DNA from 2 places in the Vibrio spartinae genome. Region 1 is predicted to be linked to the other one. Evidence: predicted binding sites of a transcription regulator. Region 1 holds the regulator's gene; the other holds the start of a gene.
What was found. Region 1 encodes PurR, which represses purine synthesis genes. Its sites were predicted from a motif close to TNANGNAAACGTTTNCNTNA; they were not measured.
Positions count from the first base shown of each region.

Region 2: the regulator PurR is predicted to act here: its motif matches at 1,452-1,471, upstream of OCU60_RS13445 (NCS2 family permease).

Region 1 is NZ_AP024907.1:2,392,002-2,417,540, forward strand. It holds gene OCU60_RS10440 (alpha-L-glutamate ligase-like protein) at 1-105, shown strand, start outside; gene OCU60_RS10445 (glycosyltransferase family 2 protein) at 329-1,291, shown strand; gene OCU60_RS10450 (GtrA family protein) at 1,257-1,685, shown strand; gene OCU60_RS10455 (hypothetical protein) at 1,675-3,054, shown strand; gene mukB (chromosome partition protein MukB) at 3,139-7,593, opposite strand; gene mukE (chromosome partition protein MukE) at 7,590-8,318, opposite strand; gene mukF (chromosome partition protein MukF) at 8,296-9,639, opposite strand; gene cmoM (tRNA uridine 5-oxyacetic acid(34) methyltransferase CmoM) at 9,654-10,433, opposite strand; gene elyC (envelope biogenesis factor ElyC) at 10,521-11,351, shown strand; gene purR (HTH-type transcriptional repressor PurR) at 11,657-12,667, shown strand; cyclic di-GMP riboswitch class I at 12,810-12,895, shown strand; gene OCU60_RS10490 (TfoX/Sxy family DNA transformation protein) at 13,024-13,614, shown strand; gene glgA (glycogen synthase GlgA) at 13,750-15,219, opposite strand; gene glgC (glucose-1-phosphate adenylyltransferase) at 15,221-16,438, opposite strand; gene topA (type I DNA topoisomerase) at 16,797-19,427, opposite strand; gene OCU60_RS10510 (YciN family protein) at 19,861-20,127, shown strand; gene aroA (3-phosphoshikimate 1-carboxyvinyltransferase) at 20,222-21,517, opposite strand; gene OCU60_RS10520 (outer membrane lipoprotein) at 21,670-22,125, opposite strand; gene aat (leucyl/phenylalanyl-tRNA--protein transferase) at 22,154-22,873, shown strand; gene OCU60_RS10530 (arginyltransferase) at 22,883-23,569, shown strand; gene infA (translation initiation factor IF-1) at 23,650-23,868, shown strand; gene clpA (ATP-dependent Clp protease ATP-binding subunit ClpA) at 23,940-25,539, opposite strand, start outside.
Region 2 is NZ_AP024907.1:2,990,921-2,993,568, forward strand. It holds gene gpt (xanthine phosphoribosyltransferase) at 1-105, opposite strand, end outside; gene OCU60_RS13445 (NCS2 family permease) at 144-1,433, opposite strand; gene OCU60_RS13450 (aminoacyl-histidine dipeptidase) at 2,249-2,648, shown strand, end outside.

The DNA.
Region 1 (25,539 bases):
CATATCGAACATATTGGCTCACCTGAATTACCATTAACCGCTCAGGAACGTGTTGAATATGCCTGCAAGCATTTTGCGGCAACCTCACTACATTTACCTCAATAACCTCACAACATTTACCTCAATAAAGCCGGTACTCCGCCCCCTGTCCTATCTGCATCTCTCTATCGTTATAGAAAGCTCGAAGTGAGATAGCATCAGGGGGCATCCGGCGTCTATCGCCAAGATTGCAGATCTTTTCACCTCACTTTGGCATGATTTTTACATTCGATTGTTAGCCTGATTGCATGTCGTTATCCATGATGGAGCTATGTGACAGACTATGAATATGAAAAAGAAAATATCCGTGATTGTGCCCTGTTTCAATGAAAGTGAAGTGATTGATTTCACGGTCAAAGAGCTAATTTCCGTCACGAATGCAATTCCCGACTACCGTTTTGAGTTGATTTTTGTCAATGATGGCAGCTCGGATGACACTGAACAACAGTTACTGGCACATAGTCGCCGATATCACCAGGTGAGAGTGCTCTCTCTGTCTCGTAATTTCGGCCACCAGCAAGCCGTGAGCGCAGGACTGGACGCCAGTACCGGGGATGCCGTGGTGTTAATTGATGCCGATTTACAGGATCCACCGAAACTCATCGAGCAAATGATCGCTAAATGGGAAGATGGGTATGACGTCGTCTACGGAACACGTGACCATCGGGAAGGCGAGTCAGCCTTTAAACTTGCTTCAGCCAAGTTGTTCTACCGGATGCTCAACCGCTTATCAGAAGTCCCGATCCCATTAGATACCGGTGATTTTCGGCTCATGGACAGACAAGTTGTCGATCAATTGACAGCCATGCCGGAAAAAGCGCGTTTTATCCGCGGCATGGTGAGCTGGATAGGCTTCAACCAAACGTCGATTCTTTATCAACGTTCGCCCCGTTTTGCCGGAGAATCAAAATATCCGTTGAGTAAAATGCTCAAATTCGCATTGGATGGCATTCTTTCATTTTCCGTGAAACCACTGAAATTATCGATCATGATGGGATTTCTGTGCTCCGGAGTCGCCTTTGCGATGCTCATGTACTCCATTTATATCCGGCTCATGACTGATCACTGGGTTTCCGGCTGGACTTCGCTATTCGTCGCGATCTTGTTTATTGGTGGCGTACAGTTGATCTCAATTGGCATACTCGGTGAATATATCGCTCGTATCTACAATGAAGCGAAAGGTCGTCCGCTTTATGTCCTGAAAAAAGGAAGAGCTCTTGAATCTACCAAGAAACATGCCGTGGCTAAATAACCGGATTCGCCCCGAATTTCAGCAAACGCTTCGCTTCGCGTTAGTGGGCGTGTTGAATACCGGGGCGAGTTATATCCTATTCGTCATTCTATACCAGCTATTCGGTTATTATATTGTTGCATCGGTTCTGTCCTATGTCGGCGGAATGCTGATCAGTTTCATACTGAACCGGGGCTTTGTGTTCAAAAGCACCGCGAGACGCGGTCAGCTATTGCCGTTTTGTCTGGTCAACCTATCATCTCTCGCCTGTAGTACCGGCGTGTTGTATCTGTTGGTCGAACAATTCGCAATGTGGGTTTATTTTGCTCAGATGATTGCTATCGGTGTTTCGATGACTATCAACTACCTTGGTTATCGCACCGTGTTTTCTTCTCGGAGGACAAATGATCAATAATCATGTTCCATCCCCCTCAATGCCATACAATCCGTTCAATACTGTCTCACTGCTAAAATGGGGTATTATGGCATTTGGTCTGATATGGACAGTATTCAATTTACATGAATCCATGCTAGAAAATGTGGCACATGATGCGCTGCCTTATATGGACAGTTATGTCTCTAAATTTGTCTCTGAAGGCCGTTGGGTTAATTTTGCTTTATTCGACACGTTACGCCTCGTCCCTGCCGTGGTTGCCGGTACCTTATGTAATGTGTTTATTTTCATGTTTGGTTATCAGGTCGCCATGAGGGTCAGGAAAGATCGCTGGCTCGCCTGCTGCTTTGCCCTGCTGGTCGTCAATGTCCCCTATTTTACCATGTTGTTCAAATGGCCGATGACGCTGATCCCCGGTACTTTGATGCTGGCCTTGTTCAGTTGCATCAAAGACCGCTATTCACGCCCGGTTATCTTACTCACTTCAGGTATCTTGTTGTTTGCAACCTACCCTGCATTCTACTTCCTGATGCCTTTACTCTTTATCCGTCAGTTGAATGAAGAAAACTTCCGCAGTCTGTTGCAATTTCTGTGTCTCTGGATTGCCGGTTACGCCCTCGGCTACGTTGTCGCAAATTTAAGTGTGTATGGCTATACGCTGCTCCAGAACGGCACCGGTCACTTTATTGAGTTTGTGTCGTGGCGAAAATCAACCCCATCGACGGATATCAGCGGTATTATCGCCAATATCGCGAAAAGTGCGGGGAATTTTGAACGCAATGCCCGCTATCTGGCAACGTTAAGCCCTCTGTTCTATATCCCGGCCGCCCTCACCTTGGTCTGGGCACTCAAGCATCATCTGAAATACACGTTAGTGGCTCTGCTGGTGGTCTTGTCCATCTATGCCAGCGTGATCCCTCTGGGTGTGAAAGTACCGCTCCGCTCCGGGATTACTCTACCACTGGGTATGGCGATGCTGATCTTGTTGGTTCCTCATTTCTGGTGGAGAGCCCTATTGTGGGTAACCTTATTTGTCCCGTTTGCCTGGCAGATGCATCAATACAACGATGGCTATAACGAGAAAAGAATTCTTTTTGCTGAAATGGTAACTGAGCATGATACCCACGATTATCTGCAACAACCGCAGCAATTCAGAAAAATCATTGTCAGTGTGGATGAAACCAAAACCAGTGCTTACTTCTACAAACTCACCGGCTCCGATTCATTCAAGAATCTGTCCAACCTGAGACTGCACTATATCAAGCCTTATCTGTATCAATACGGCTGGCATGATAAAGACATCATCGTTAAAGATGTCCCAAGATCACAGGTTTGGGGAGAAACCAAGGTTGAAAAGCATGGCGATCGATTATTCGTCTCTATCGATTAACTCAATACATTACCAGCTCAAACGAAAAAACCACCTGTTTTAGGTGGTTTTTTATTATCTGACCAGCAATAAATCCGGCAAATCTCAGGACGCCTCTGCCGTCAGGTCATCGGATTCAGCCGCATGATTCTGGCCGAATCCACGCAAACCAACGACATGAACGTGTTCATGGTTTTTGTGAATCTTCCGCACTAATTTATAGGTGGTGCCTTTTTCCGGACTGATATTTTCCGGTGCAGCAATCAACAATTGCATGCCTAACCGATCACACAACTCAAATAGTGTTGAAATCGATTTGGCATCAAGACGGGCTGCCTCATCGAGGAACAACAAACGACACGGTACGATATCTTTACTCCGCAACCGACGGGATTCTTCCTCCCAGCTCTGCACGACCATCAACAGAATTGACTGACCGGTCCCGATGGCTTCCCCTGTCGAGAGCGCACCAGACTCGGCTTGTAACCAACCATCCGCTCCCCGGTTCACTTCAACATTCAGTTCCAGATAATTCCGGTAGTCGAGTAATTCTTCCCCTAACACCTGAGGTGAACGCTGCCCCATATCAATGTGCGGATTGACCCGTTGGAATAATTTCGCCATGGATTCAGAGAACGTATAACGCGGGCTGTTGAACAAATCTTGATGCTGCGCTTGTTGTTCCGATAGCCCTGTCAGTAACATTTCATGACTTTCGCGGACTTTGACATTCAAACGCACACCGTTGACCTGACCAAAGTGGATATTGGACAAACCTTGGTTAAGCATCCGAATTCGGTTCTGCTCACGTTGAATCGTCTTGAGAATGATATTGGCGACCGACTCAGAACTGATTGCCAAACGTGATTCTCGCTGGGTCAACTCTTCCGTCAATCGGCCAAGCTCAACTTCCATTTCTTCAATCGCTTCAACCGGATCATCGGTGCGAATAATATCCTGCCGAATCCGTTCACGTAGATGCTGATACACGTCGATATAAAAGAGTACCTTACGCTCCGGTCTGGCATTATCCTCAGACTGACGTAAAGCGTCTCGCAGCGTCTCGTTATCGGCAACCGCCAGACGCAGAGAACCTAATGCTTTATCGGACATGGAACGCAGCTCGCCTGCCGACAGATAAGCCAGCTCCCGTCGATGTAAGCGTCGCTCAACATCATGCTCTCGTGCCAGTCTCAGCACCGAGCACCATCCGGCTTTGGCATTCACAATAAACGTTCTGAGATCGCGATACTCTTTCTCAACCTTCTTCAATTGCCGGCTCAGCGAGGTCATCTCCATCTCGGTCGATGTCCGCGTTCTCTCTAGCTCACTCTGTCGTTGTCGGGAAACATGCAAACGCTCATAAAGCTCATTTTTACGACTTTCTGCCCGTTCCAGTGCGCTTGCATCGGTGTGCACACCCAGCTCTTGTAACTCTTGCTCAAATTCCTGCACGGTTTCGAGCTTTGACTGATGTGCACTTTTGAGTGAGGCCAGAACCTGATTGTACTGACTGACCTGCCCCTGCCGCTGTTTGAACGTTTCTCTTGCCGTGCCACGTTGTGACTCAGCAAGTTGTAATTTTTCTTTCAGTTGTCCACTCAGGGCATCGCCCTGATTCACCAATGCCACGGCATCGGAATACTGTAGATGATGGCGACGCTCAATCAGATCTGAGATCGCAAAAATTTGGGTTTTCACCTGCTGCAACTGTTGGTCAGCCCTGTGATACTCACTTTCCAGTGCATCAAACTGTTCCGGATCGTTTTCGAGGGCATTGATACAATGACTCAATTGCTCAATTGTCGTACCGTATCGCGTTAAAAAGTGTTTGGCCTCGTCCAGTTCTGCAAGCCTTTCTTCAATTTCATTGGCTTGATCCTGTAATGTGTCATCGGCCAACAAGTGAACAAATGGAGCCACTTTTTCAAGGCGTGATAACGCATTTTTACTCTGCTGTTGTCGCGTCTGTAATTGCTGTTCCTGATGGTCCAACTCAGTCAGAGAACGACTAAACTGATTCAACTGTTCACGGCACGTCTGAAGTGCCTGTTCCGGATCTGCTTCAAACACGGTTGTCATATGAGAAGCAACAAAGGTCTGATAGGCCTGATACAAACGTTGGAGCTTTTGAGCATCAAATGACGCTTTGGCGTGCAACTCAACGAGATCATCTCGCTGACTCCGCAGTTGTTCCAGTCGCTGCTCTCTTGCTGCCCGACCAAATAAAGGGATCTCAGGGAAACGGGAATAACGAATCTGACGGTCATTCAGACGAACACATACCGCACCTTCTAGTTCATCGGCATCAAACGAGCTGTCATCAAAAGCATCGACATCCCCTTCAATGATGTACACATCTTCAGGACAATCATCCAGCTCAGTCAAGCGCGTCTGAATTTCTGACAAATCAGAGACAACAATAGCATGTCTGGCGGGGCCGTACATCGCACTGAAATAAGGTGCGTCTTCCAGCGTAATATCATCATAAATTTCAGATAACAACATGCCGCCTAATGAGTCAGCCAGCGATTTCAACCGGGCATCATTGGCCCCTCCGGGAGAAGCCAGACGTTCAATGTCTTGCTCAAGATTGTGACGCTGTAATGCTAATTTTTCTTTCTCTGATGTCTGCTGTTTTTCTCGTTCCAGCGTATGCTGCATATGAGAAAATACCGCCTGTGAGCTTTCCAGCGCTTCACCGCTCTGTTCTCGCAAATCATCCAACGCATTACGCGCGACAATCCATTGCGGTGCAATCTTTTCCAATCGTTGAATTTGCGCCCGGACATCCTCTTGATTGCGGCGTAAATCACTGCGTGATTCACGAAGCGCGATCAGTTCTTCTTCGACAACATCCAGCACTTCTTGATGTTTCTCTCGCGCTTCATCAATCGCGGATTCATCATCAAGACTTTCCTGATATTCCTGTTGGTGAGCCTCTGCCAGTGCTGTAATATGATTCTGCCGCTCTAACTGACGGGAAACGTCATTCTGACGTGTGTACCACTGGTTTTCCTGCGCAATCAATTGCTTGCACTGTCGTGATTTTTCAATCAGCGTAACACCGTGTTCATGAGCCGTTTGGCGAGTCACATCATCGAGTACGGATTGGACGAACTGAAATGCCTGTTCAAACTGAGATGTGACAGCAGCCGACATGTCCAGACGATGTTTCAGTTGCAAGACTCGCTCGGTCATCTCGTGCTGTGATTGATTCAAGGTCTGAATTTTCTGCGACGCATTTTCAGCCGTCAGGCTTTCATCATCCAGTGCTGCCTTCGCTTTTTCGAGTGCCTGAACGGCTTGCTGATACTGGAGTGCTCTGGTTTGTTGAACATCCAGCGCCTGTTGATAATCAGCCAGTTGCGACTTCAGGCTATCGACTTCATCTTCTAGAATCGTGGCGTTGTGCTCAGCTTCATACGTCTGTTCCTGAGCCTCTTCAACCACCATCAGTTGTTCTTCTAGCCGTTCATTGAGCTCTTCCAGATCGTCTCGATAACGCTCAATTTTTTCCTTTTGACGCAAAGCGTTATGAACCAGTTGCAAATAATCAGATGCACTCTGGTGATCTTGCTCCAGTGCCGATTCCTGCTCTGTCAGTTCATCCAGTTCATCCTTCACGCGAGTCAACAACTCACTTTGCGTGACTAAGGTTTGCTGCGCACCAAACAAAGTCTGACGGAATGAAAGTGCCTGTTCAACTTTACTACGACGCTCATTCGCATGACGCATGTAATCAGACGCAACATAGTTGGTCGATTCAGTAATCAGGTGTTTGAACAAATCCCGATCTGCTTGAGTGGTTTTGATCGCTTCAAGCGTCATCCGGTTTTCCCGAAGTGCCGCTTCCATATCCTGAAACGCTTTTTTCACACCACCATTTTGCGGTAACAGATAGTCGCGCAGCGAGCGTGTTATCGCACTGGAAATACCACCATACAATGATGCTTCAATCAAACGATAGTACTTGGAGCGGTCACTGCTCGAACGCATTTTCTTCGGTACAACGCCAAATTCAAACATCTGGGTGTGATAATCCACCACTGAGCTAAATGTTTTGAACTGCGTCCCTTCCAAGCCTGCGACAGCATCTTTGACTTCACTGACGGTTCGAACCCGTGCCTGTTGATCTGAGAGTGTTTCAATCAAAATGTCAGTAGGCCGGACATGGCTGGGGATTCCCTGCACCAAAAATGGCTTAATATCGACTTTTTTGTCCCGACCGGCAACCTGTTGTAATCTGACAGCAAACAACACTCTCTGCTTACGGGAGTTGACAACGTCCAACGCTGCATAACAAGTACCGGGTTGAAGTTTGCCGTGTAACCCTTTGTCTCTCGACGACTGAGAACTACCCGCTTCAGTGGTATTACGAAAATGCAGCAGGCTTTGATCGGGGATCAACGCGGTGATAAAGGCCGCCATTGTGGTTGATTTCCCCGCACCATTCCCACCGGAAAGCGTGGTGACCAAATTATCAATATCAAACGTACGGGCAAAAAAACCGTTCCAGTTGATCATGGTCAGCGATTGATACTTACCTCTTTCAATCATGCTTCACCTTCAAATCCTGTTAATGCTTCTGATGGGGTCGCTGCTGCTGCCTCATCGGTATCTTCCACCCCTTCATGGACGTCTTGGCCAGGAACGACCGCTTCGCCGTCACGAATCAATCTCAATTGTGCTGCCTGCATGTCATCACCGACACGGACATCTGCACCAAAACGAAAGACCGCTTCGGTAATCCGAAACTTTTCACTTTCTCCCAGCACGACCAGCATGCCCATTCGGCGCAGTTTTCTTAAGGACGTCCTGACTTTTTCAAACAGCTTTTCCCGATCCAGATCCGACCCGCCGGCCCGGAACGTCACCAATCGCATCAGCTTCTTCTCATCGACCAGCGTGAGCAACTCTTCATACAATTCCTGATACGTAAAAATCCCTTCATGTGCCAGCCTTTCAGGGCTGAGATACAAAAAGCAAAGTACCTTGCCGACCAACATATCGAGTTCGGATAACACGCTCCGGTTGAACAATGATGTGGAACGCGGTCTTAAATAAAAGAAACCTTCGGGGGCACGAACCAGCTCGGTATTATAACGCTGATAGAATTGGGCCAGCTCAGGCTCAAAATCGGACAAAAATGTGTGATTATCCATATCTTCACCGGAAACATGCCTGCCGGCACGTAATAAACTATCCAGCGCCGGAAATAACGGATTGGAAAGAGCTTTAACCAGTTTCTCTGGCATGTGTTCATTCATATCTGTCGATGACATTTGCTTGTACCTTTGCACCAAATTCATTGATTGCCTGCCAATCCGGCTGAATCGCCTGATAATCAGACGCTGAATATCCTAACCGAACGGCCTGATCGACCACGATTCTGGCTAAATCAAAATGATGCGTTTTTGGATGTTCTGTGAGGTAATTCTTTAAAATGATGCCGAGATCAATCGGTGTACCTTGATCTTTATGCACGATCAGCATCTCACCGATCTGCTCTCCCAGCACATCGTTAATCTGTTGAAATTCTTCATACTCAACATCTTCGGGGACTTGCCCGGTGACTTCATCGTCGCGGAGAACCAAGGCTTCATCTCGCATGTCGATAAAGCGCTCGGCATCGGCAAAAGTAAGGAACCAAGGCGCCTCGAAGTAGTCGTTCATCGATTGACGTAAACGCTGACTAAACGCACGGTTTTGGTCCATATCAATCGCGGTCCGGATGAATTTATGGACATGTCGATCGTAACCGATCCATAAATCAATGGCCTGTTGCCCCCAACTGATGATTCGGTCAAGTTTGATCTGCAACTGAAACAATGTTTCTTCAATAAACGTCAGTCCGGATTCACCGTAAACACACTCCTGAATATCAAGGATCTGCGTCTGCATTTCATCACCAGCCGTCTGGAGCGTATCTTGTAACTCTTTCAACGTCGATGACGTTTCTGACAAGAGCGACTCACAATTCTGAATCGCATCACGCCAGTCTTTGTTCAACAACTGAGCAATCTGTTCTTTGACCTCTTGTTGCTGCTCATCCATCACCCGCTGGTTGAGATCGATCTGATCAAAAATCTCACCCACGGAATATTTTAAGATGGCATAAACATTCTTTTGCCAGTGAGATTCGGTACCGCCTTTTTCAGCAGCTTCTTTGGCTTTTGCCATTTCATCCGCCACAATCGACAGCTGAATCGACAGTTTCAGTTTGGAAAACTCACGATGGCGCAGATAATAATCAGTGATACCAATCGCCAATGGCGATAATCGATAGATACTCGCCCCATCGGTCACCTCACTGGTAAAACGGCGGATAAGCCGCTGGTGAACCAATTCATTGATCGCATTATTGGCCCGGAAAGCGGATGCTTCACCGGTTTCATCAAATAGCCGAGTCACGATTGCAAATGCATCATGTAATTCCCCTTCACCGAGTTCGTCATCAAATCGATCCCGACTCAATACGGCAATCGCAATCAAAAATGCGAGTCGCTCGGTATCTAGGTTGAGAGACAAGTCATGCTGCCTGACCCATCCAACCAATTCATCGATTGGTTGTACTTCGGCTTGTTGCGCCAATTCGTCTATCATTGTTTCCATCATTTTTACTTTTTTCTGGCCCATACATGAATATAACGGCCCAGAGATAAATAGGGCTCTTGCCGACATAATTGTCTTTCAAGCGCCAGTACATCTTCTTCAGTGTATTCCCCCATATTCTGGCGATTACCAATGTAATCACTGAACGAGCGAATACCACTTTTACCTTCAATACTGAATCCACAAGCTTCTATCCATTGATAAACCACTTCTGGATTCAGGCCTTGTTGCGGCTGCAACTTAAATCGTTTGCGATATGGCATACCATCCAACACATGGGGAATATTCCCGCATATGACATTTTTCAGCACTAATCCGTGATGATTGTAAAACATGATAGATGCAACGCCACCGCTCCGGACCTGAGTCAGTAATTTTTCCAGCGCATCCTTCGGATCAACTAACCACTCCATCACGGCATGAAACATCAAGAAGTCAACCGGATCAGTAAGATGCTGTTGCATATCCTGCACTGCCGCATGGACAAAGCGATACTGCGCAAGCAGACCATTTTTTTCAATATCGGTTTGCGCCAACTGCAACATTTCAGAAGAAAGATCACATAATGTCACCTGATGTCCCTGCTTCGCGAGTCGCTGCGATAGCTGTGCCAGCCCGCCACCGGCATCCAGCACCGAAAGTGGGAGCTGTTCCGGAGGAAATGATGTTAAAATAGTTTGAATATCTTCCCACACGATGGTCTGACGGATCATACCTTTGTCAGAGCCATATATATTTTTTGCAAATTTGTGGGCAATATCGTCGAAATTGCGATCTTCAGTCACAGTAGCTTGAGTTATGATAACGAATCGTGCTGCTATTCTGTCATAGGAATGGCAGGAATAAAGAGGATTATTCGTTTTTAATCTCAATTGCTGTTTTTTCGGACTATTTCTTATATGTTTGAGCTTAAAAAAATCATAGCTGCATTAATGATGCCCCTTCCCGCCTTGCTCATCATCGGTTTTATTGGCCTCATGATGATTATGTTTTCAACAAAAAGGAAAACCGGTTGCCTGATTGTTCTGTTCTCCTACACGTTGCTGTTTCTAGCATCATTTCAACCCGTTTCAGAACGCCTTCTCGCACCATTGGAACGCAAGTATTCAGCCTTTTTACCCGTTGAGGGTAGCATTGACTACATCATGGTTCTCGGCAGCGGTCATGTCGTTGATGACCAACTCCCACCGACATCTCAACTCAGTCGCTCAGCACTGATGCGACTTACCGAAGGGATCCGAATCATGCGGATGTATCCGGGATCTCGCCTGATTCTTTCCGGATATGCGGGTGGTACCCGATTCAGTCATGCCCGAATGCTGGCAAGAGTTGCCTTATCACTCGGTGTAGCAAAATCAGATATCGTGTTACTGGAAAGTGCCAAAGATACTTGGGAAGAAGCCCAGTTAGCCGCAAGTTTTGTCGGACCACGAAAATTAGTGCTCGTCACCTCTGCCAGTCATATGGATCGCGCGTTGCATGAATTTCAATCTGCCGGACTCAATCCGATCCCGGCACCGACCAACTACCTGTCCTATAAAAATATAGTGCAACCGTGGATAAAATATGCGCCTAAGGCGATTTATCTCGAGCAGACAGAAAAATATTGGTATGAAACATTGGGAAGGTTTTGGCACTATTTGAAAAACTGGGTCGCCAATCAGGAAGCGACCGTCGCTGAACCGTTGCAACAAGAGCCATAGCATGATGCTATCTCTTCATGTGAATCAGACTCTCAGTCTGGATTCAGCAGTCGCGTGGGATGAATGCTTCATTTTAATTGCTATTACTGAATCGGCAGTCTAAAATTCGCGATTAAAGCATATTCTATACCAGACAAAAACCGCTAAATTTAGCGGTTTTTGTCCTTATTGCAGTATAACCTCAGAATATTATTTCTGTACGGGTTATCCGATTATACAAATAGATAATATCTTCATAACTAAACATTCAATTGTAATTTGCTCCGAATTGCTGGATCTTCAGCATAAGCGACAGGACAATACCTATGGCTACGATAAAAGACGTTGCCCGCTTGGCGGGAGTTTCAACAACAACAGTTTCACATGTAATTAACAAAACTCGATTTGTGGCAGAAACGACTCAAGAGAAAGTCATGGCAGCCGTGAAGACACTGAACTATGCACCAAGTGCTGTAGCTCGGAGTCTGAAATGCAACTCAACGCGCACAATCGGCATGTTAGTGACCCAGTCTACCAACCCCTTCTTCTCTGAAGTCATTGATGGTGTTGAAAGTTATTGCTACCGACAAGGCTACACGCTCATCTTATGTAATACCGGTGGCTTATATGAAAAGCAACGCGACTACATTCGGATGCTGGCTGAAAAACGGGTCGATGGCATGTTAGTCATCTGTTCTGACCTGACTGCCGAGCTTCTAGAAATGCTAGAAGCCTATAATGATATTCCCAAAGTCATCATGGACTGGGGACCTGAAAGCTCACAAGCCGACAAAATCATCGATAATTCAGAAGAAGGTGGCTACCTTGCAACCAAGTACCTGCTTGATAAAGGTCACCGCGATATTGCTTGTCTGAGTGGACATCTATCAAAGGCAGCTTGTCAGGAACGGATTCAAGGATTCTATAGAGCCATGGCTGAAGCAGGCTTGACCCCAAATGAAAACTGGATACTGGAAGGCAACTTCGAATGTGATACGGCAGTCTTGGCTGCAGACAAAATTATTGCGATGGATGAACAGCCCACTGCCGTTTTTTGCTTCAATGACACGATGGCTTTAGGACTCATGAGTCGCTTACAACAGAGAGGCATCAAGGTTCCTGAAGATATATCGGTGATCGGTTATGACAATATTGAGATCTCTGAATATTTTTCTCCGCCATTGACAACCATCCACCAACCGAAACGTCGGGTCGGGAAAAACGCTTTTGAAATCTTATTGGAACGGATCAAAAGTAAAGAACATGAACGCCGTACGTTTGAAATGCATCCTGAAATTGTGGAACGCAATACCGTTAAAGATTTAAACAAAAAATAACACTAAATTAACACCCCATTGGAAAGTGGTCATTCCTCCAACCACTTTCTTTCTATTGATAACCTTTATTAATTGGACTAGAATCACACATTGTGGAGTGGTTATTCGTATAGTTGCTTCATAATTCCGTACTGGAAAAGTGTCACGCACAGGGCAAACCATCTGAAAAGATGGGACGCAAAGCCTCCGGCCTAAACCATGAAGATGGTAGGTAGCGGGGTTACCGATGGCAAAAATGCATCTCATGTTCGTCAATCATTTGACGTTCTGTTAACATATCTTCTGCATTCTTTTGCTACATTCTCGGACCTGACTTTGGTGGCGTATTCATTTAAAAATACACCGAGACGTAAAGCATGGATAAACCAATTCTTAGAGATTCAATGCGACTTTTTGAACAATTAGGTCGTGTCAAATCACGCTCAATGTTCGGCGGGTTTGGTATTTTCGTAAACGATATAATGTTCGCTCTTGTCGTTCAAGACAAACTACATATACGGGCAGACAGTCACTCACTGGAAACGTTTAAAGCAAAAGGTTTTGAACCTTATGTGTATACAAAACGTGGCTTTCCTGTTGTGACTAAGTATTTTGCACTTCCTGCAGACTATTGGGATGATGTGGACACGATTTTCAATATCGCGAAACAAGCCTATTTGAATGCAAAAAATGAAAAAACGACCCATGTAGAGACAAAACCGAAACGATTGAAAGATCTGCCTAATCTTCGTTTAGCAACCGAACGGATGCTACGCAAAGCAGGGATTAATTCAGTTGAAGAGCTTCATCAGAAAGGTTCTCTCAGCGCATATAAAGCGATTTTGAGCTCTCATCCTTCTACACAGCCACCATTAGAGCTCTTATGGGCATTAGAAGGTGCGATCGAAGGAAAACACTGGTCTGTAATTTCTCAGGCAAGACGCGACGAGCTAGCTCGGCAAATTTAATTTATTGAACAATATTTATACTATCGTATACATTTTTCAGAGTATACAACGCCCATTTTCTCGTCGAGCCAGAACAAAAAAGCACCGTCAACGGTGCTTTTTTTTACTCAATCGTTTTTCTCAATAGAATAAGAATCAATGCATATGTGAGTAGCCCATCAGTGCGGCTTCATACATCCGGACATACTGTTGAGCAGAATCTTCCCAACGAAAATCTTGCTGCATCGCACGCAGCTGTATATCTAACTTTTTCTCTGGTTGCTGCAAATAGAACAGTAATGCACGCTGCATACAAATGAGTAATGCTTCCGAAGTCGGTTCAGCAAAGCTGAATCCTGTCGCTTTATCAGGAAAATGGTCATAGTCAAAAACGGTGTCTTTCAGCCCACCGACCTCTCGGACAATCGGCAGCGTGCCATAAGCCATACTATAAATCTGATTTAATCCACACGCTTCAAACTCAGAGGGCATCACAAAGAAATCCGAGGCAGCTTCAACCAAATGAGCGAAACGGTTACTGTAAGCATCAACAAACGCAAATTTTTGTGATGATGTCGCAGAGATCTGGTGCAGACGATTTGCTATTTCCGGCTCCCCGGTTCCGACAATCACCAATTGCACGTCATTTCGCAGAAACTGTTCCAGAATCGGCAGCAAATAGTGAAATCCTTTTTGATAGGTCAAACGACAAACCATTCCAAACACGGGGACATCTCGGGTGGGCAATAACAATTCTTCTTGTAGCTGACGTTTACAGGTTGCTTTTCCTTCTTTTAAGGAATCGGGCTCGTTGGTGTAATTCCGTGGAATATAACTGTCAATTCGAGGATCCCACTCCGAGTAATCACAACCATTAACAATACCGAACAGATCTCTCTCACGACGGACAAAATCATCGACTAATCCGTGGGCACCAAGTGGTGTCAGTAACTCAGCAGCATAGTGACGACTGACGGCATTAATCTTATCCGCATACGCTATACCAACTCTGAGCGCACTCACATAACCGTGACCATACTGTAGCACCTCCATACCACTTAAATGCAATTCAGGGATAATTTCTAATTCATCATAAGAAAATACCCCTTTAAATAGAGCATTATGGATCGTCAATATGCTCTTCATCCGCTGAAAATAAGGATCGTCGGCATAACGTGTTTTTAATAAGAAAGGGACAAATCCGGTATGCCAATCATTGGCATGAATGATATCAGGCTGAATGCCCAATTTCGGTAGAACATCCAATGCCGCAGCAGAAAAAAATCCAAAGCGTTCCCCATTATCGGCATAGGCCCGATTATGTTCGGAATACAACTCCGGTCGATCAAAATATTTATCACAGTCAATCAAGTAAATTTCTACACCGTTCCGGTCAAACTTACGAACTTGATAAGCCGTATGAGGCCAGTGAGACAATTCAGTCTCCAGAATCACAGCGGTATCAGTTCTGTCCGGTACGAGACGATAACCCGGCAACACAATTCTTACGCAATGTCCCATGCCACTTAAAGCTGTCGGGAGCGCTTTTGCAACATCGGCCAAACCACCACTTTTTATAATCCCTTCAACTTCCGAAACGGTAAACCATACATCGATTTGTTCCATGTTAGAATCCAACTTTCGTTCCTTTTGCAATCACAACAATTCCCCCTTCAGAGACATAGAACCGTTTCCTGTCTAATTCTAAGTCTTCACCAATCACGGTGCCGGGGGCAATTTCAACATGCTTATCAATAATCGTCCGTTTGATGGTACAACCGGCACCAATCTTTCCATCTCCTAAAATAACAGATTCACTGATATGCGACCCAGCTGCAATATTACTCCGATAGCCAAGAATTGATTTAAAAATCGTCGCGCCTTGAATGTAGCTCCCCCCCGATACCAGGCTATCCGTAATCTTGACGCGGCGCTCATCGGCATCCACAAATGTTGCCGGTGGTAACGGTGGATAATAAGTATGTAGTGGCCAACTCCGATTGTACAGGGAAAACAGGGGCTCATTACTCAACAAGTCCATGTTGGCAGCCCAGTAAGAATCAATGGTTCCGACGTCTCGCCAATAGGTTGCTTGTCTTTCACCTTTGATTATATTTGTCGAGAAGTCGTAAACGTAAACATGTCCTTCAGGGAAAAGTTTCGGAATAATATCTTTCCCGAAATCATGGCTGGAATATTCATTGACTGCATCTTTTTTCAATTCATCGCAAAGAACGTCTGCATCAAAAATATAGTTACCCATTGAAATTAACGCCCACTCCGGTTCTCCGGGTATCGGCTTAGGCTTATCCGGTTTTTCTTCAAAACCAATCATTCGTCCATCACGGTCAACTTCGATCACACCAAACTGGGATGCCTCCTCGATTGGCATTCGTAACGCAGAGACGGTCAAATGAGCTTCTGTTTGCTTATGGAAATCCAGCATCTGGCGAACATCCATTTTATAGATATGATCCGAGCCGAATATACAAACATAATCAGGTGAGGCAAGTTCGATGAAACGAACATTTTGATAAATGGCATCAGCGGTCCCTTCATACCAACGTCTCCCATCTCTCATCTGAGCAGGAATAACATCAATAAATCGATCCGTAATACCAGACACATTCCAACCTTTTTTCAGGTGGACATAAAGTGATTGGGACTTAAATTGGGTTAATACGTAAATACGCATTAAATCCGCATTCACAAAGTTGTTCAGAGCAAAATCAATTAACCGATAGCTTCCTCCAAACGGAACTGCGGGTTTACTTCTGCCTTCAGTTAAAGGTCTCAGCCGAGAGCCCTCACCACCAGCTAAGATCATACTCAATACACCAGCCATGATTGAAACTCCATATTACCTTTTATAATTTGCTACAACCTAGTGCCATAGGTCGGTACTTACTCTTTCTTTAATGTCACAAAAAAATGATGCAACACGTTGTTTATAACTTATCGGGATTATCACAGAATACAAAACTGAAACATCAAACTAGTGAAGCACCTATCGGTTAGCGTTTCCAACTCCCAAGCGAGTTCACAGAAAGTAAAAAAAGTAAGAATATTATGAGCATCATGCTACGGTGCAGAACAAGGGATTCGTATGAGAACATGACTAAGCCTCCCTACCCGCTCCCGATACTTCCCAAAAATACATAAGTGATAATATAAAAAAGGCAGCGAATTGCTGCCTTAGTTCATTATGATTTTGCTTTTTTTCTCTTATCTGTGACCTGCCACTGACCATCGACATACAGAACAGTCCAGCCGGTGGGTTTGCCGTCAACCTCCGTACGCACATAATGCTCTTTCGATTTACGGCTAAACCGAATAACGGCGGGAGCCCCATCAGGGTCATGGGTTGGCGCAGAAGCCAAATACTTAAACTTATCAGGAATTCGTTCTTCAAAACGCACAAATTCTTCAACTAGCGGTGCCCGAGTTTCTCTCGATTTCGGGAAGTTACTGGCAGCCATAAACAGTCCGGATGCGCCATCACGCAAGACAAAATAAGCATCCGATTTCTCACAGGGTAACTCTGGGAAATGAACCGGTTCTTCCTTCGGTGGGGCAACCTCACCATTTTTCAGAATTTTTCGGGTATTTTTACACGACTCATTGGTACATCCCATATATTTGCCGAAACGACCATTTTTCAGCACCATATCTGCGCCACACTTGTCACACTCGACAACGGGCCCATCATATCCTTTAACCTTAAATTCACCATGTTCGACGATATAACCGTCACAATTCGGGTTGTTACCACAGACATGTAATTTTCGCTTATCATCAATCAGATAAGCATCCATGGCAGTTTCACAAATAGGACAACGTTTCTTTGCCCGCAAGGCCGCAGTTTCAACATCCTCTTCAAGGACATTAATCACCCCATCCTCATCCCCCAAATTAATCGTCGTCTTACAACGTTCTTTTGGTGGTAAAGCATATCCAGAACATCCGAGGAATACCCCAGTGGACGCGGTACGAATCCCCATCGGCCGAGAGCATGTCGGACACTCGATATCCGTCAGAACGATATGATTCGGCTTCATACCACCATCTTCTTCCTGCTTCTCTGCTAGTCCCAGAGAGACGGAAAAATCACTGAAGAAATTATCAAGAACACCTTTCCATTTCACATTCCCTTCGGCAACCTGATCCAGCTTCTCTTCCATTCGGGCAGTAAAATCATAGTTCATCAGGTCATTGAAACTATCATCTAAACGATCAGTGACAATCTCACCCATTTTTTCAGCATAGAAACGCCGTTGCTCAATTTTTGCGTAGCCGCGATCTTGGATTGTGGAGATAATCGACGCATAAGTCGATGGACGACCAATCCCGCGTTTCTCAAGCTCTTTTACAAGCGCGGCTTCGGTATATCTTGCTGGTGGTTTGGTAAAGTGTTGCTTCGGATCCAATGCGTCTAAAGATAGCGTTTCTCCAATTTGCACACCTGGCAGAATTTGATCTTCATTCTTACCCATCGGTCTCTGAACACGAGTCCAACCATCAAACTTCAGAATACGCCCTTTCGCTTTGAGGGTATATTCAGCCGCTTTCACACTAATTGTGGTTGAATCATAGCGTGCTGGCGTCATCTGACAAGCAACAAACTGATTCCAGATTAATGTGTATAGTTTATGTGCATCGGCTTCCATCCCTTCCAGCGTATCCGCTAACACATTGACATCTGAAGGACGAATCGCCTCATGGGCCTCTTGCGCCCCCGCTTTACTGCCATACACATTGGGACCATCGGGTAAATATGCTTCCCCGAAATTTGTCTGCACATAATCCCGAACCGCATCAACAGCTTCGGAACTCAGATTCGTCGAATCCGTCCGCATATAAGTGATATAACCCGCTTCGTACAAACGCTGCGCGAGCATCATGGTTTTCTTCACACCATATCCCAAACGCGTACTTGCCGCTTGTTGCAATGTCGAGGTAATAAATGGTGCAGAAGGTTTGCTCGATGTGGGGCGGTCTTCCCGCTTACACACTTCATATTGTGCCGACTCAAGCACGCGAACCGCTGTTTTTGCATCCTGCTCATTCAATGGCTTAAATGCCACACCATCTTTCTGTGCGACGAGCAAGCGCAAGTCTTTGCCATGCGGGGTTTGAGTATCAGCATGGATATCCCAAAACTCTTCCGGCACAAATGCCTTAATTTCTCGCTCTTTTTCAACCAGTAGCTTGACTGCCACGGACTGAACCCGACCCGCAGACAAGCCACGAGCAACTTTCTTCCACAACAGCGGAGAAACCATGAACCCCACAACACGATCCATAAAACGACGTGCCTGCTGAGCATTCACACCATCCATATTCAGTTCACCGGGCTCATGGAAGGCCTGCTGGATCGCATTCTTGGTGATTTCATTAAAGACAACGCGTTTGTAGCGGTCTTCTTCTCCACCGATAATTTCGCGTAGATGCCATGCTATTGCTTCCCCCTCGCGGTCCAAATCCGTTGCGAGGTAAACGCAGTCAGCATCTTTTGCTAACTTCTGAAGTTCAGAAACGACTTTTTCCTTACCCGGAAGCACCTGATAATTCGCTTCCCAATCATGATAAGGATCAACCCCCATTTTTTTAATCAGTGCATTGCGTTCTTTTTCTTTTTTTAAACGTTCTTTCTCTTCTGCACTTAAATGTTTCGTTGAAACGGGTGTTGATTTTTTGGTTGAACTTGCTTGACCAGAGGTAGGAAGATCTCGGACATGACCGACACTAGACTTCACAATATAGTCTCGGCCAAGATATTTATTAATCGTTTTAGCTTTGGCTGGAGACTCCACTATAACCAGTGATTTACCCATAATTGACTCAAATGTCCTTAATCCAAATGCGAACTTGGTCGCAATTACACTCAAAATTAGACTTCTTTTTACTATCGAGCGAGATAACAAGAAGATCAACCTGTTTTTGCAAATTGATACTTAATTGCTCGACAATTGTCCGAATCGAATTTTAGCTTAGTCTAAAACTCAGATATACACTCAGGTAATCTCACTCAGGAAACCGCCTTGCATGCTGGTGCACATTCTCAAACGGCTATCTCAAACTGCCTGCGTATACTAAATGGACTCTCGACATCTCTCGAAAAAAATCCACCGTTCTATGGGATAAGTCACAGAATAAGCCATGATAGCGACCGTAATTCTGCCTTCTGAACGAGCCCTTCCTCACAAAAACTGCATATCAGCGCCATTTCGGTATAAAATGGGCCGACTTGGATGAAAGGAGGTACGAATGAACGATAAAAAAGCCATTTCCACTTCAGATCTACTAATGATTGCCAATCAATTGATTCAGGAACATGAACATTACATTGAAGGGATGCGTGCAGAGTCCGTTGCAGAAAAAGACGGTGTACTGGTATTTAAAGGCAACTATTTTCTCGATGAACAAGGCTTACCGACGACAAAAACAACCGCAGTATTTAATATGTTCAAATATTTAGCGCATCAACTGTCTAAAGAATTTACGCTTCAGGGTGAGGCCAGCGCAACACGATAGAAGCGCATTCATATCATTGATTTATGCCACTTACGTCAGGTAAGCGGCATATTTTGATATCCTGATGCGATTGACTGCGCTCTGTCATCCGTTATTACGCATTATGCGAACAACTTAAGCCTTGCAAACGGTCAAAATAATCAGGAAAAGTCTTCGACGTACACCCCGGATCATTAATCGTCACCGGTGTCTCACTCAAAGCAACCAGTGAAAAGCACATTGCCATACGATGGTCATCATAGGTATCAATTGCCGCATGTTGCAAAACCGCTGGTGGGGTAATCATGATATAGTCTTCCCCTTCTTCAACCTGAGCACCGACTTTACGGAGTTCCGTTGCCATCGCAGTCAGACGGTCAGTTTCTTTCACTCGCCAGTTATACACATTACGAATGGCAGTCGTACCTTCAGCAAACAACGCCGTGGTGGCGATCGTCATTGCTGCATCAGGAATATGATTGAAATCCATATCGACAGCCTGTAACGTACCACGGTGAGCACAGATATAGTCATCTCCCCACTCAATTTTAGCGCCCATTTTTTCTAGTGCATCAGCAAAGTGAATATCACCCTGAATACTATTTTTACCAATCCCAGTGACTTTCACCGAGCCACCTTGAATCGCAGCAGCGGCAAGAAAATAAGAGGCCGACGAAGCATCGCCTTCAACAAGAAAATCACCGGGCGATACATAGGACTGCTCACCCTGAATGATAAACTCGCGATAATCGTTATTGGTGACGGAGACACCAAATGTAGCCATCGTGTGCAGCGTAATATCGATATAGGGTTTAGAGACTAATTCACCAACAATCTCAATACGTGTTTCACTGTCAGCCAACGGTGCAGACATAAGAAAGGCCGTCAGAAACTGGCTGGAAATAGACCCGTCAATACGAACGGTCCCACCTTTCAGCCCCGTACCACGAATCCGTAGTGGCGGAAAATTTTCATTCTCCAGATACTGAATATCCGCACCCGCCTGACGTAGTGCATCGACCAAATGGCCAATCGGCCGCTCTTTCATCCGCGGTTCACCGGTCAGCGTATAAGAGCCGGTCCCCAGACACAAAGCCGCTGCTAAAGGGCGCATCGCTGTACCGGCATTACCGAGAAACAGTTCCAGAACATCACTTTCTGATTGGAAGGCATGGCCCAGTCCATCCACTTCACAAACTGTTTTATCCTCAGAAAGACGATAGGATACCCCTAGTGATTTCAATGCATTCAACATATGGCGGATGTCATCACTATCGAGCAGATTGGTCAGACGCGTCGTCCCTTTAGCTAAAGCGGCTAAAAGTAGCGCTCGGTTGGATACACTTTTTGAACCGGGTAAATTGACTTCACCCTGAATACTTTTGATCGGTTGTAATGTAAGGCTTTCCATCTAAAGATTGTTTTCCTTGCACCACTCGTGTTTATGTTGATGAGCAGTGAAAATTTTTCGTATAGTGAGACTATCGAAATTCCTGAGTGAAAACTAGTCTCAAAAACATCAATTCATAGAAAAGACACCTTGTTAGAATCGGCCTTCTGAGCTTAATAGACTTTATCGACGCGAACGCCATCATCAAAGTAAAGAATACGAACCCGCTCATCCTGAGTAAAAATCATATTGGGATCGACCTCCTGAATCACATCGATATACCGTTTCCCTTCAACTTTGATCAATAATTCAACCGCCTTATCCTCTCTTTGATAAGAGCGATTCGCATGATGCCGGGCAATACCGCCACCAGCAATCGAGCCCACAATCGTCGCCAATGACTGACCGTGTCCATCACCAAATTGGTGGCCAATGATACCACCAGCGACGGCACCGATGAAGGTTTCCCAACCATTGGCACGAGCGTGGACCACTTCTGTCTGAGAAAAATAACGGACCGACTCAATCTGACCAAAAACGACTTGATTCACTGGACGCGCAACATTTCTTTCATAAGCAGCATTTGCAATCAGAGGAAAAACAAATAAGATCAGGATTAACAAGCGCATAAATAGATCTCCGATGAACTGAATTGATATGACAATCTATCTCCCAGAACTAGCCATGGATGAATACTCATTCCCACCGCTCAATCAAGCACTAGACGATCCAAACGGGTTGCTGGCCTTTGGTGGCGATCTCCATCCGGATCGGCTTCTTGCTGCATACCGTTCTGGCATCTTTCCCTGGTATAGCCCCGGGGAACCGATTCTGTGGTGGAGCCCTTCCCCAAGAGCTATTATCTCACCTAAGACATTTAAACCAGCCAAAAGTCTCCGTAAATTTCAGAGAAAAGCGAGCTATGCCATCAGTATGAATCAGTGTACTGATAAAATCATAGAATTATGTGCGGATACACGCGCCCCCGCAGAGACTTGGCTAACGCCTGAAATGAAAGCGGCTTACCAACGGCTGTCTCGCTTAGGCTACTGTCACTCAATTGAAGTCTGGCAGGATTCAGAAATTATTGGTGGTTTATATGGGATTCAAATCGGACAGCTCTTTTGCGGTGAGTCCATGTTCAGTTTGAAAACCAACGCCTCTAAAATCGGGTTATGGGCCTTCTGTCGGCATTTTTCCCGGCATGGCGGGCAACTTATCGATTGCCAGGTCATGAATTCCCATTTGGCATCTTTGGGTGCTGAAGAGTTTGAGCGTGACCAATTTATAAAAACATTATCCAAACTTAAATATAAAGAGATAGATCCCAGCTGTTATTCACCACAGTGGATATCATTGGGCCTATCAGCAGACTGATCGAATTTTATGCAAAATATACGAATTGGATTAAGCCATAGTCATTCATGCAGCTACTTACCGGACCGGCAAGAGCGTGTCGCGATTGCTATGGATGGAGATCTACATACACCTACCCAGTATGAAATGTTACTCGCCAACGGATTCAGAAGAAGTGGTGATACAATCTATAAACCTCATTGTGATAACTGCCAGCTGTGTCAGGCGATTCGAGTGTCGATCACCGCATTTGATCTCAGCAGAAGTCAAAAACGCCTCTTAAATAAGTCGAATCAGTTTCACTGGGAAGTCAAAGAAAGTCTGGATCCAGACTGGTACTCTCTATACAAACGCTACATCAACCAGCGTCACCATCATGGCTCCATGTATCCCCCCAACCGAGAAGATTTCGCCCAGTTTTCTTCCTGTAGTTGGCTCAAGACAGTTTACCTGCATATTTATAAGGCAGAACAACTTGTTGCGATTGCCGTCACTGATCTCTTGCCGCAAAGCGCAAGCGCTTTCTACACGTTTTATGACCCTGATGAGAAGCTTTCACTGGGGACACTGGCTGTCCTGTTGCAGGCTCAATATTGCCATCAACAGCAAAAAACTTGGCTCTATCTGGGTTATCAGATCGATGAATGTCCGGCAATGAATTATAAAACACGCTTTCAACCGCATCAAAGGCTAGTAAATCAACGTTGGCAAGGGTAGAATACGCGCAACTTTACTATTTTCAGAGATGACGGCAAAATATATGCCGGATTTTTCGCCACATTTTGAAGAGGATTTAAATGGCTAAAGAAGACGTAATTGAGCTGCAAGGAACGGTTCTTGATACATTACCTAACACAATGTTCCGGGTTGAACTGGAAAACGGCCACGTCGTTACTGCACATATTTCAGGAAAAATGCGTAAGAACTACATTCGTATTCTTACCGGAGACAAAGTCACGGTTGAAATGACACCTTACGACTTATCTAAAGGCCGTATCGTCTTCCGCGCCCGTTAATCCCTCAAGTAGTCTGCCAAAAGAAAACGGAGCAAAATGCTCCGTTTTTTATCACCTCAATCCACAAATGATTAATGAACTGCGGCTTCTTTTGCTCCGATGTACTCAAACACAGGCTCGTCATCTTTCAGAGAAACTTTCACGGTACCACCATCCACTAAAGCACCGAACAGTAATTCGTTTGCCAGTGGTTTTTTCAGTTTTTCCTGAATGACTCGTCCCATCGGACGTGCGCCCATCTCTTTATCGTAACCTTTCTGTGCCAGCCAGTGTCTCGCTTCTTCAGAAACCTCCAGCGATACACCGCGTGCATCCAGTTGAGCTTGTAATTCAACCACAAATTTATCAACAACCTGATGAATGACTCGCTCATCCAGTGCATTAAACCAGATAATATTATCTAAACGGTTTCTGAACTCTGGACTGAAGACCTTCTTAATCTCAGACATGGCATCATGGCTGTGATCCTGCTGAATCAAACCAATTGATTTCTTCACGGTTTCTGCAACACCGGCATTGGTCGTCATGACCATAATGATATTGCGGAAGTCCGCTTTGCGTCCATTGTTATCCGTCAGAGTACCATTATCCATCACTTGCAATAACAGGTTAAAGATATCTGGATGCGCTTTCTCAATCTCATCAAGCAAGACCACCGCATGAGGATGTTTGATCACAGCATCCGTCAATAATCCCCCTTGATCGTATCCGACATAACCCGGAGGAGCACCGATTAAGCGGCTGACTGAGTGACGCTCACCATATTCAGACATATCAAACCGCAGTAGTTCAATCCCCATCAACTTCGCAAGCTGGATGGTCACTTCAGTTTTACCGACACCAGTCGGGCCGGCAAACAGGAATGAACCGACGGGTTTGTTTTCGGCACCTAACCCAGCTCGCGACAATTTGATCGCTTCACTCAGTGCGTCAATCGCATTATCCTGCCCGAATACCAACATCTTCATTTTCTGATCGAGGCTTTGTAAAACATCTTTATCAGAAGAAGACAATGATTTCTCAGGAATTCGAGCCATTTTAGCAACCATTGTTTCGATGTCCGAGACACCAACAGTTTTCTTACGCCGACTTGCAGGCACCAAACGCGCTCTTGCACCCGCTTCATCAATCACATCAATCGCTTTATCAGGTAAGTGGCGTTCGTTGATATATTTCGCTGACAACTCAACCGCAGCCCGAAGTGCTTTATTGGTATAACGCACTTCATGGTGAGCTTCATATTTCGATTTCAGTCCCATCAAAATCTTCGTGGTGTCATCCAACGATGGCTCCGCAATATCAATTTTTTGGAAACGACGAGAAAGCGCACGCTCTTTTTCAAAAATATTACTATATTCCTGATAGGTGGTAGATCCGATGCAACGTAACTTACCGCTACTCAAAAGTGGCTTAATTAAATTCGCGGCATCAACCTGTCCGCCCGACGCTGCACCAGCACCAATGATGGTGTGAATCTCATCAATGAACAGAATCGCGTCTTTTTCTTTTTCCAGCTGTTTCAGGATATTTTTGAAGCGTTTTTCAAAATCACCTCGGTATTTTGTTCCGGCCAGCAAGGAACCGATATCCAGTGAATAGATCACACTGTCTTTGATAATTTCGGGAACCTGTCCTTCGACAATTCGCCAGGCAAGCCCTTCGGCAATTGCC
Region 2 (2,648 bases), 590 kb from region 1:
CACCCCTATCAGACCTTTCCACTGTTCTGCGGGCATTTGGCGCTCGGCAAGCTGACGACAATACATCTGCATATTATCCCAGGTAATCAGGAATCTTTTGCTCATTATTTTCTATCCAATTTTTTATATAAAATCTAAATTCGTTAACCTGCGATATATTTTACAACAAAAATCGCAGCCATGAACCACACGCTGAGTGAAACACTACGTGACTTGCCACTTAAAAGTTTAATCATTGCATATGAGATAAACCCTAAAGAGATACCTTCTGCAATTGAAGATGTGAGAGGCATCATTAAACAAGTCACGACAACGGGTGCAGCCTCAGTGAGATCACGCCAGTCAATACTCACCAACCCAGATAGCATCAAAATAGAAACATAAAGGAGCGCACCTGCGGTTGCGTAGGCGGGAATCATCCCTGCAAGAGGCGCAAAGAATAAAGCAAACAGGAAGAGAATTCCAACAACAACAGCCGTCAATCCAGTTCGTCCGCCAGTCGCAACACCAGCAGCACTTTCAATAAAAGAGGTCGTATTCGATGTTCCGAACAATGCACCTGTAACCGTTGCTGAAGAATCAGCCAATAACGCCCGGTTCAGACGAGGAATTTTTCCATCTTCACCAATCAGATCTGCTTTTTGAGCAACACCCACTAATGTTCCGGCAGTATCAAACAGATCCACGAACAAGAATGCAAATACAACCGAGATCATCCCAACATCTAATAACGCTGAAAAATCTAGTTGTAAAAATGTCGGCGCAATACTTGGTGGCATCGAAACCACGCCAGCCCAATGGACATCACCAAGCATCAAGCCAATTGCACTGATCGCCAGAATAGAAATCATCACACCGCCTTTGACGTTGCGATAAACCAGAGCGATCGTGAGGAAGAAACCGAGAGCGCCTAAGACACAGTGAAGCGAGGTAATATTGCCAAGAGAAACCAGTGTGGCTGGGTTATCAACGATGATGCCTGCATTTTTTAATGCAATAAAAGCAAGAAATAAACCGATACCCGCTGAAATCCCGGTCCTTAAAGACATCGGAATCGAATTGATAATCCATTCTCGAATCTTAAATAAACTCAGTATGATGAACAATACGCCTGAAGCAAATACCGCAGCCAAAGCAACCTGCCACGTATACCCCATACCAAGCACAACGGTATAGGTGAAAAATGCATTCAGCCCCATTCCCGGTGCCAGCGCAATCGGATAATTAGCGATAAATCCCATGATGAAGCAACCAACAGCTGCTGCCAAACAGGTTGCAACAAAAACGGCGCCCCGATCCATTCCTGTATCGGCTAAGATCGCTGGATTAACAAAAATGATATAAGCCATGGTCAGAAAAGTCGTAATTCCCGCAATGACTTCTGTTCGCATGGTTGTACCATGTTCACTCAGTTTAAATAGCTTCTCGAGCATGATGGTTCCTATATAGATACAAGTAAACGGTTGCGTAAACGATTGGGAGGCGATTATAGAGAGTAAAGACGGCAAATTCTAGCGTAATTCATATAAAAACTGACCTAATAGTCAAGTTTATGAAACCTTGTAAATATTCCTATTTACGCGACAAAAGTCATCAAAAATGCACGGGGCATCCGCATGACGAACCGAGTCAGCCCAGACAATATCATGCAAAAGGATAAAAAAACGCCACTTCATGTGAAGTGGCGTTGGAAAGAGATCAAAATCTTCCAATAAAAATTAGGGGTGAACAAAAATGTCCGAGCTGCAAGTTTCCATCGTGTCCAATTCTACAACAGACCATCAAAGCAAATTGGTCTAGTCAGAGTCCCGAATCTCTCCCCATCAATTTCGCAGGGGGAACGCTTCATTCAGGCAACTCAATAAATGGGTTAAATAGAAGCATAGCAAACAGTATTGAATATACCATAAAGAAAATTTATTACAACAATGACGAAATAAAAACAAGAAAATCGAATGACAGCGACTTTTTTATTGAGATATATGTAATTTAATTACCAAAAATAGACCGTATTGTGAAAATTTACTTCTTAAGTGTAAGAATTGTAATCAATGAGACCCATATCTGGTTTTTAAAAAAACATGTCTCATGCTATCCCCTGCATGATGAGGGTGATATTCTCTTGCTATCGGCTGGTGCGCATGGTCTTCAGTACAAACGAATTCTCCAGTACCGGCGAGCATTAAGCACCAACTCAGTTTGATTTGATCCACTTTTCATCGACCACCTTGTGGAACAGGAGTCTTCAGTGTCAGAATTCCAATCCGAAATTAGTCATCTTTCACCCTCTCTCGTCTGGACGTTTTTCGATAAAATATGTTCTATCCCGCACCCTTCATATCATGAAGAAAATCTAGCTCAATACATTATCGGATGGGCTCAGGAACAATCACTCGATGTCAGGCGCGATCCAACGGGTAATATTTTTATTAAGAAACCAGCGACATCAGGCATGGATAACCGTAAAGGTGTCGTGCTACAAGCGCATCTGGATATGGTGCCACAAAAAAATGAGGAGACGGTTCACAACTTCGCACAGGATCCAATTCGTCCTTATATTGATGGTGACTGGGTCACCGCTCAAGGCACGACTCTCGGTGCAGACAATGGTATCGGGATGGCAACCTGTCTTGCTGTTTTGGCTTCAG